4 regions of the Porphyromonas gulae genome follow, and region 1 is predicted to be linked to each of the others. Evidence: riboswitches for the same ligand, from Rfam matches in the RefSeq annotation. Region 1 holds a riboswitch; each other region holds the start of a gene.

Region 1 (2,188 bases):
TCCCCATATCGGTACATGGAGCGCGTTTCCTGTATTCTCAGAGTCGCCGTCCTGCCAATATCCTGATTTCTCTTATCCTCCTTGCCTTTCCCATCTCTCTATTCGTGTCATCTTTTTTCCTTTGATTTTTCAGTACACGTCACACACCTAAAAACTCCTTTTCCCGGTTCTGAAAAACGTGGCGTGAGAAAATTTTTTTTCTCAGACCGTGTAGAAAAAATTTACGCCCGTAAACGAAATTTTTTTGGCGCCACAATTTTAGAATTTACGCACCGTAATTGAGCTGATTTTGGTCTGCTTTTTGGGGACTAACAGCTGCTTGCCTATAGCCTTTCGGAGTCAGGATTTTATGATGCCGTTCGACGATGTTATGAAGCTCAATTGCTTCATGCTAAAAAAGGGAGCTTTATTTCCTATCTTATTGTCTATGAGTTTGTTTTCTGTTTTTGATGTCCATTTGGGGGATTCCTCGTTTTGGCCTGAAATTGTTATCATATATAGCCCAAAATGCCGAGTTGTCCGTTTGCTGTTGTTATAAAAAACAATATCTTTGTTCCCATCGTAGTGGTCCCTGCTCGTCTCGAACAAGTTGAGTGGGGTGTAAGAGGGAATCGGGTGAGAATCCCGAGCAGTCCCGCTGCTGTAAGCTTCTACCGCCGTGTCGGTTTTTGATGGGCGGACTCTTGTCGCTTTCCAAATGATGCCACTGTTCATTCTCTACTACAGGTGGAGCTGAATGGGAAGGCGCGACAAACAGAAAAGAGATGAAGTAAGCCAGAATACCTGCCTCTACGAGTTGCCTATAAAGTATGGAGAGAAGACCTCGAGGAAAGGAGTCTCCCCGGCACTAAGAGAATAGATCTCGGAAAGTATTTTTTTACAATAACGTATTACAATGGAAGAGGTAATCCTTCGCATCGTAAAGCGTGATGGTCATGTGCAGTCGTTCGATCCGGAGAAAATCCGTCAGGCGATAATCAAGGCTTATCGCGCAGGGGGTGTGCACGAAGAAGCTGCACGTATCGACAATATTGTCCAGTCCGTAACCGATTTTGCCCGTCAGAGCGGTGAGCTTGTCACCGTGGAGCAAATACAGGATCGTGTCGAGGAGGAACTGATGCGTTTGAATCCTTTTATAGCCAAGAAATATATCATCTATCGTGAGTGGCGCACCGTAGAGCGTGACAAGCGTACCTCCATGAAGCATACGATGGACGGCATCGTAACGATAGAGAAGAACGATGTGAATCTGGGCAATGCCAACATGAGCTCGCATACCCCTGCAGGCCAGATGATGACTTTTGCTTCGGAAGTGACCAAGGACTATGCCAGCAAATATCTGCTTCCGCTGCGTTATAGCAGAGCGCACAGGGCAGGAGATATACATATTCATGATTTGGACTATTATCCGACGAAAACGACTACATGTGTCCAGTACGACATAGCAGACCTCTACGAACGGGGATTCCGCACAAAAAACGGCAGTATCCGTACACCGCAGAATATCCATAGCTATGCAACGCTGGCTACTATCATATTCCAGACAAATCAGAACGAACAGCATGGCGGACAAGCTATCCCGGCCTTTGATTTCTTCATGGCTCCGGGTGTGCACAAATCGTTCGTCACGCATCTCATAGAGCGTCTCCGCTTCGTGCTCGAGCTCCGGCAGCCAACCAATACCGACTTAAGTACGACTCTTCCCAAGGCTATTCGGAACCTAACGCCGCTTTTGACAGATTCACCTCAGGAGGCCGGGAGGCTATATGAGGGACTTTGTGCGGCGTCTTTTCCATTTTCGAGTACAGAGGTGGAGATCGCTCTTGCCACAGCTTTCCGAAAGACGCGTAAGGATACGCATCAGGCTATGGAAGGCTTCATTCACAACTTGAATACGATGCACTCTCGTGGAGGCAATCAGGTTGTTTTCAGCTCCATCAATTACGGCACCGATACTTCGCCCGAAGGTCGAATGGTGATGGAGGAGCTGTTACGTGCTACGGAGGAAGGTTTGGGGCATGGCGAAGTACCCATCTTCCCGATTCAGATCTTCAAAGTCAAAGAGGGGATCAACTATTCCGAAGCGGATGTAAAGTTGGCATTGGAAAACTTCGATGACGCGATCGCCGGTAAGATTCTTTTCTCTGCTCCGAACTTCGATTTGCTGCTGAAGGCTTGTGCCACAACG
Region 2 (2,188 bases), on a different contig from region 1:
AAGATACCGCGAGCCTCCATCGTGTATCGGATCTGATCGTTTTTGTTGCGCAGCTGACCCGGGAAGAATGTCGGTTGCTCGGTCTGACCTTGGTTGTTGATCAGGCTCTCGCTGCTGTCCTTGTCGTGATACAAATATCCGAAACGGAAGCGATCATAGACGGCATCGAAAGAGAGTGTATGCAGTCCATTGGGGAAAAGATAGTTGGTACCGAGCGAAGCGGTCAAAGCACGATAATCCAAATCGTAGGTCTTCTTCTCGGAAAAGGTCGGAGTGAAGATCTGACGCTTGTTGTACTGTACATTTCCCGTAAAGCTCAGATTGTTCGTTGCATAATAAGAAAGCGATTGGCTTATGCCCTGATTTTCTTGTGCACGGAAAGTCTTCTTATACGTTTCCTCCAAGATCGGTTCGCCGGATCCTTTCTTCTTTTTCATTTCGAGCGGACTATTCTGCCAGCCATCCGTATGGTAGAAGAAATAGTTGGTATTGCTGCTCAGCTTACCGATGTTTATATCGAGCGAAGTATTGGTCTGACGATCGTTGTACTTCGATATACGGTGCGAGGTGTATGCACTCAGTCGGTTCGTATTCTTCTTCGTGATCACATTGATCACGCCGGCGATGGCATCGGATCCGTAGAGCGAGCTCGAAGCCCCTTTCACCAGTTCGATCCGTTCGATCTGATCAGGAGATATACGACTCAAATCGGCCTGACCGCCTACGTCGCCGTACACGCGCTTACCATCGATAAGGACGAGGATATACTTGCTGCTAAGGCCGTTCAGCTGCATGAAAGACCCCATCAGATTGGGGCCGAAGTCAAAGGAAGGACTCAGTCCCTGCAATAAGGTCTCGGAAGTGGGAGCCGAGAAAGAAGCTATTTCCTTAGCCGTCAGCACTTCCGTTGCCACAGGCGCATCGGCCAAGCGGTAGCGTGTACCGGTACCGGTAACGACGACTTCCTCCAAGTTGTTTGTGCGCAGTCGCAGCGCAAAAGAGATCGTTTTGGTCTGTCCGGCTTCGATGGCAACCACCTCTTCTTTTTGTCCATAACCGCCGAACGAACAGATAATAGTATGCTGACCCGCAGGCAGGTTCTTGATCTCGAAATGTCCGCCGGCATCGGCACCGGCTACTATATTAGTGTGTTTGACTTCGATTCGGGCACCGGCAAGGGGTTCTCCGGTTTCGGCATCCGACACATTACCGGTTAAAACGGCTTTGCTCTGAGCCAACAAAGAAGACGGCAACAGAGCAATAAGAGAAATAATCGCAAAAAGGATAGTTTTTGTCCGCATAACTGTTACTAAAAATGTCACATAAGAGCGGGACAAGGATGCTGCAAAGAAAAAGATCATCGGAACCGACAAACCCTGAAAACTACCGAACGACTCATTGCACTCAACCTACCTAAGCCATGAAATAAGCAAGGGCGAGCAATAAATCGACAGCATACTTCTTTTCTAAACGCTCCTCAATCCCTGGAGTTCTATTAGAACAAATCTACTCAAGCAGGTCTTCTGGCTCAGCTCCTTATCGGGTCTTGGTCGGCCTTCCCATAGCGGGCTACCCTTTACTACAGTGACCATCGCGATTGACCATCCACCCTATCGCTCCTCATTCGGAGAAGTGACTTCGAAGCATTACAGCTGAGGGCTCAGCTCCGGAATTGCACCGGATTCCCTTGCACCGCTTTCAAGAAGAAAAGCGGTTACTTCAGTCTTTTCAAGCGCAAAAGTATAGCTTTTATATAAACGTTAGGCATTGCACAATCTGCTTCTTGCCCAAATAAGACACATCCTACTTATATTCGTTATCGCCCCAGTATCTCTTAGATAAATATTCTTTCAGCTCCCTCTCCCCTAATTGATCGAGAACATTCTCGAAAAGTTTTTGGGGGTCAATGCGGATAAATAGTAAGGGGTCAGCAAGATATTCTTTCTCCCATCGTTCAAGGTCGTGCAATCGGTTAAGCGTTTTATCTCTCCTTTCGGGCTTATAAAGTCGTTCATTCACATCAGGAACCACTAATACATGTAGATATTTATCTGCTTTTAGTTCCTTCTCAGTACATTCATCACTCGTAAGAAGTTTTGCCCAAAGGGTTTGTCTCATCATTTGATGAAATGGGTTGATATAAAATAGAGAGTTCTTAAGATCCTCTACTTTTATTTTATCCTCCTTG
Region 3 (2,188 bases), on a different contig from region 1:
GTTTTTTCTTGCCCTCGAGGTCTCCCTGACGAGCGATCATAATCCTCTGAGCCTGAGGTGATCCGGCTCCGTGCATAGACTCGGTTCGATAACCGACGGCAGCTGTTCCCAACGTGATATTCTCAATCAAACGCAGAACACGCATGCGGTTTTCTGTCGATTTGCCCGTTGCACCTGCAAGATATTTCTTTACGATCGGGCCTATTTCCGGATGGCGGAAGTCTTGTTCGGAAGGCATGGTTACCATCAAACCTCCTGCAATATCCTCTGCCAGACGAGCTATTTCGTAAGGAAGACGGGTGATATTTTGCTTACAAACATTGGCTAGCAACAAATCGATCATATAGTTGCCGGCTTTCATTTGAGTTCCTTCTGAAGAGCATGCGATACCGCAAGCATACAGGGTTTCATTCAGGTGGATCATCTCAATGAGTTTATCCTTAATGTGAGATGCCTTGGGTACTCCGTTGTAGTCAGCTGCAAGAGCGGCTGCACCGATAAGTACGTCACCAACACCTACTTTACATCCTCCATAAGACTGACGGTGGTATCCTGCGAAACGTTCTACCATCATACCTGCAAACTGGTATTCTTTGCACATGAATACGCGGTCGTTGGGTACGAATACGCGGTCGAATACAACAAGAGCTTCGTGACCACCGAATTCAGGGTTACCGAGGTCGATGTCGGCTCCTTCTTCCATTTTACGAGTGTCACATGACTGGCGACCGTAGATCATGATAACGCCTTCTGCATCACTGGGAACGGCAAAAGAAACGGCATAATCAGCATCAGCTTCACGCATAGCAATCGTCGGCATAATGAGGTGCTCGTGCGAATTGACTGCTCCGGTCTGGTGTGCTTTTGCACCCGAAACGACGATCCCATCTTCACGAACTTCAACAATGTGCAGATAAAGATCCGGATCGGCTTGTTCCGAGGGCGATAGACCGCGATCCCCTTTGGGGTCTGTCATGGCTCCGTCTACAACCAAGTCGTTGTCTTGTACATATTTCATGTACTCGATGAAACGCTTGTGATAAGTGGTGCCAAGAGCTTGGTCCATTTCATAAGTAGTAGAATAGATGGCATTGAAAGCATCCATTCCTACGCAGCGCTGGAAGCATGACGCTGTCTTTTGCCCCAAGAGACGCTGCATTTTCACTTTGTTTTTCAGATCCTCTGTGTTCTGATGTAGATGGCAGAAACGATTCACCTGCTTACCAGTCAAGTTTGAAGTTGCTGTCATTAAATGCTTGTATTCGTCCATCTCAGCAAGCTTATAAGTCATAGCTACTGAATTCATTGAGGGACGAATCATGGGGTGATCTACAGGATTATCGATCTTTTCACCCATGAAATAGACCTTCAGATTAAGTTTCCGAAGACTTTCTACGTACTGTTCGCTAGTCATCATAGTTTCTTTGCTCTTTAAGTGATAAAACTTTCGCTTTATTTCTGTTTTAGTCGATTCTAATGCGTTTCAGGCTCCTCGAGGAAAAGTTTTGGATTCCTTGTATAGCCATGAGCTTGGGTTCTTTTGGTGGTTTACAGGTGATAGAGCGGTTAAAAGAGGATACGTCCGGTGCTTGAATAGACTTTGATATGCCGAAAAAACACGAAAAAAGTCGAAAAGAATCAATATCCTTCGACAATTCACGTGAATACAACAATCAAATGTAACACAGACCCTTCTTTATCTCTAATCCCTGAGATCCAAAGAGAACGCTTGCAATGGCAGGTCTTCTGACTTATTCAAGGTTTTGCTGCCTTCCCATACGATCTTGTATAGTGGCTTTCCCATCGCAAAACCCTTATATCTGAACTTACAGCTGAGGGCACAGCTCCAGATTTTCACTGGATTCCCTTTTCATCCTAGACCAGAAAGACCGGCCTAGAAAACCATTGACACGGCAAAGATATTCATTATATCTATACTTGTGCGGAAAATTGAAGAAAAAAATATGGATTTCATGGAGGGTCTCTTTCATGCACACCGTAAGGGTCTGTTTTTCTTCCTGTTTTAGGCCAAGTTACAGGTTGGGAAGAGATTATTTGTGGAATGGAACCTGTTCGGAAAGAAGGGGGTAATGCTTAGAGCTTGACCTTCACTGTGAACTACGAGTATGTTTGCTTTCTTTCCTTGTATGCTGCTGCTTGTGTTTTGATTTGGACGGAGTAAAAGTGG
Region 4 (2,188 bases), on a different contig from region 1:
ATTTCTTCCTTATTTTCGAGGATGTCCGGTAGCAGGCGAAACTCTTTCTCCATGGCTACTACCACACCGATAGTCTTGTTCATTGCTGTACGGGCTTCTATTCTTCGATCGGCCAAAGGTATATCATCTGTCGCAATTATGTTTGTATGCAGAGTTGTCAGCTGCATATCCCCTTTAGAGTCGTTCGAGAGAATTCGTCCGCATGGGGATGCCGACAAAATTGCCGAACGAGAAAAGCGCAAATCGTGGTGCGCAAATTCCGGAAAAGTCGCGCCAAAAAAATTTCGATCCCACGCGTAAAATTTTCACTTCCCGAACCAAAGTGAAAAAGTTTACGAACCACGTTTTTCGGAACGTGGGAAAAGAAAATTTTGGTGTGCAAAAAGGTTGAGCAATCTCCGCGGCTATGCCTCGCCGAACGTGGGAGTTTTTTCAAAAGAGAGTTGGCCGGCGATCATAGCAGCCTGCGCATGCCCCCGGAGCGTCCCGGGCGACACTATTGGTAATGTCACAGTCTGTCAGTATCTTTGTGTCAGATTGGATTCATAGAAGACGGTAAGCCGATGCCTCCCGGCATGACTTATCATTGAAAGCCGATCCGCATATGTACGGTTCACAAAGCGGACTTTCCCGTCTGTCGGGAAGTCTGCCGAATGATTAAAAGGGAATTTGGTGCAAAGCCAAAACTATCCCCGTAGCCGTATGGTCGTACCTGTCGCTACAGAACGATGCCACTGCGCGCCGGCGCGGGAAGGCGTAGCGATTTAGGCCGAGTCGGAAGACCTGCCGTACATGGCGAAAGGATGCTGCCATTTTTTGGGGCCGGTATCATACAGTATTAATTCTTTCGGGTCGAAGAGGATTGATTCACATCGGGCAGTTGCTTCCGCAAGGGTATGGCATAGTCTGAGAATCCGTTTTATTCGTCTCGAATCAGACTAACGATTCAGCTATGTCCAAGAGGTTCGGATGGCTCATCTATGCGTTTATCGCCTTCGCCCTATACTCCTGCAACGGCTCTTCACGAGGAAGAGGATCCCGAGCAGAAACAGTGTCGATAGACACGGCCGATTTTAATTTCCCTGTCAGATTCGAATATGCCAAAGGCATACAGGCCGTCAATCATACCGGCTACAAAACCATCTATATATTCCATCCGGACAAGTCCGACACGATGGCCGTCTATATCCTTTATCCCCGTGACGGCAAACGTCCTGCGACAAGACATCCCAAGGCCCTCTATATCCCCGTACCGGCACGCAGTATAGCGTGTCTGTCCACGACACAAATAGGCTCGCTTCCCCTACTCGATCAGATAGACAAACTGGTGGGTTGCATCAACCTGAAAAACATTTGCAACGCCGACATCCGCAGCCGCGTAAAGAAAGGCTATGTACAGGAGATCGGCACCGGTATGACCAAAAATATAGAGCAGATAGCCGGACTCCGCCCGGAGATCCTCCTGCAGGATTTATTCCACATCTCAGACAAGGACGAAGAGCTGATCGCATCGGGCATCAACACCGTATTATACAACGAATGGAAAGAGCGGGATCTGCTCGGCCGTGCCGAATGGATGAAGCTGACGGCGATGCTCCTCGGCTGCAACCGTCGTGCTCATGAGGTTTTCGAACAGATAGAATCGGAGTATGCGGATGCTCGCAAATTGGTAGCAGATAAGACCGACACCATTGCCATCATGTACGGGCAGGATTATAGTGGGACTTGGTATCTGCCCGGAGAGTACAGCTACAGTACAGCCATGTTCAGAGATGCACGAGTATCTTTCGACTATGCAGCCGGCAAAGTCAGTAGCCAGCCGTGCAGTTTCGAGTATATTTTCAGTCGCCATCGTCACGCCGGAATCTGGATATGTACGATGATGGGAAACATCAAGACAATAGATGAATTTCTCGCTCTGAACGAACGCTACCGACATTTCGATGCCACCCAAACCGGCAAGGTCTACATCGACCGCAAGCGCGTGAACGAGAATGGGGGCAATGACTACTGGGAGAGTGGACTGTATCGTCCCGATCTTTTGCTCAAAGACATCATCAAAATCACTCGGCCGGAGCTTCTGCCCGAGTACGAGACTTCATACTGGATAGAACTGAAAAGGCCATGACGCGGTCCTCATTGATATTCGGCACACTCTTTCTACTGACTGCCGTGGCTTTCGTGGCCG

What was found. A riboswitch is a leader RNA that binds a small molecule or an ion and turns the genes downstream of it on or off. The one in region 1 is predicted to bind cobalamin.
Region 2: another riboswitch for cobalamin. It lies ahead of HQ49_RS03265 (TonB-dependent receptor); the one in region 1 lies ahead of HQ49_RS09805 (anaerobic ribonucleoside triphosphate reductase).
Region 3: another riboswitch for cobalamin. It lies ahead of HQ49_RS04025 (4-hydroxyphenylacetate 3-hydroxylase family protein); the one in region 1 lies ahead of HQ49_RS09805 (anaerobic ribonucleoside triphosphate reductase).
Region 4: another riboswitch for cobalamin. It lies ahead of HQ49_RS10130 (ABC transporter substrate-binding protein); the one in region 1 lies ahead of HQ49_RS09805 (anaerobic ribonucleoside triphosphate reductase).

The regions. Positions count from the first base shown of each region.
Region 1 covers NZ_JRAT01000029.1:43,667-45,854, forward strand. The annotation lists gene HQ49_RS09795 (DUF6427 family protein) at 1-125, shown strand, start outside; cobalamin riboswitch at 549-805, shown strand; gene HQ49_RS09805 (anaerobic ribonucleoside triphosphate reductase) at 896-2,188, shown strand, end outside.
Region 2 covers NZ_JRAT01000010.1:20,436-22,623, reverse strand. The annotation lists gene HQ49_RS03265 (TonB-dependent receptor) at 1-1,301, opposite strand, end outside; cobalamin riboswitch at 1,497-1,737, opposite strand; gene HQ49_RS03260 (PGN_0703 family putative restriction endonuclease) at 1,804-2,188, opposite strand, start outside.
Region 3 covers NZ_JRAT01000012.1:120,272-122,459, reverse strand. The annotation lists gene HQ49_RS04025 (4-hydroxyphenylacetate 3-hydroxylase family protein) at 1-1,417, opposite strand, end outside; cobalamin riboswitch at 1,720-1,922, opposite strand.
Region 4 covers NZ_JRAT01000031.1:36,946-39,133, forward strand. The annotation lists gene HQ49_RS10120 (5'-methylthioadenosine/adenosylhomocysteine nucleosidase) at 1-83, opposite strand, end outside; cobalamin riboswitch at 606-794, shown strand; gene HQ49_RS10130 (ABC transporter substrate-binding protein) at 953-2,128, shown strand; gene HQ49_RS10135 (FecCD family ABC transporter permease) at 2,125-2,188, shown strand, end outside.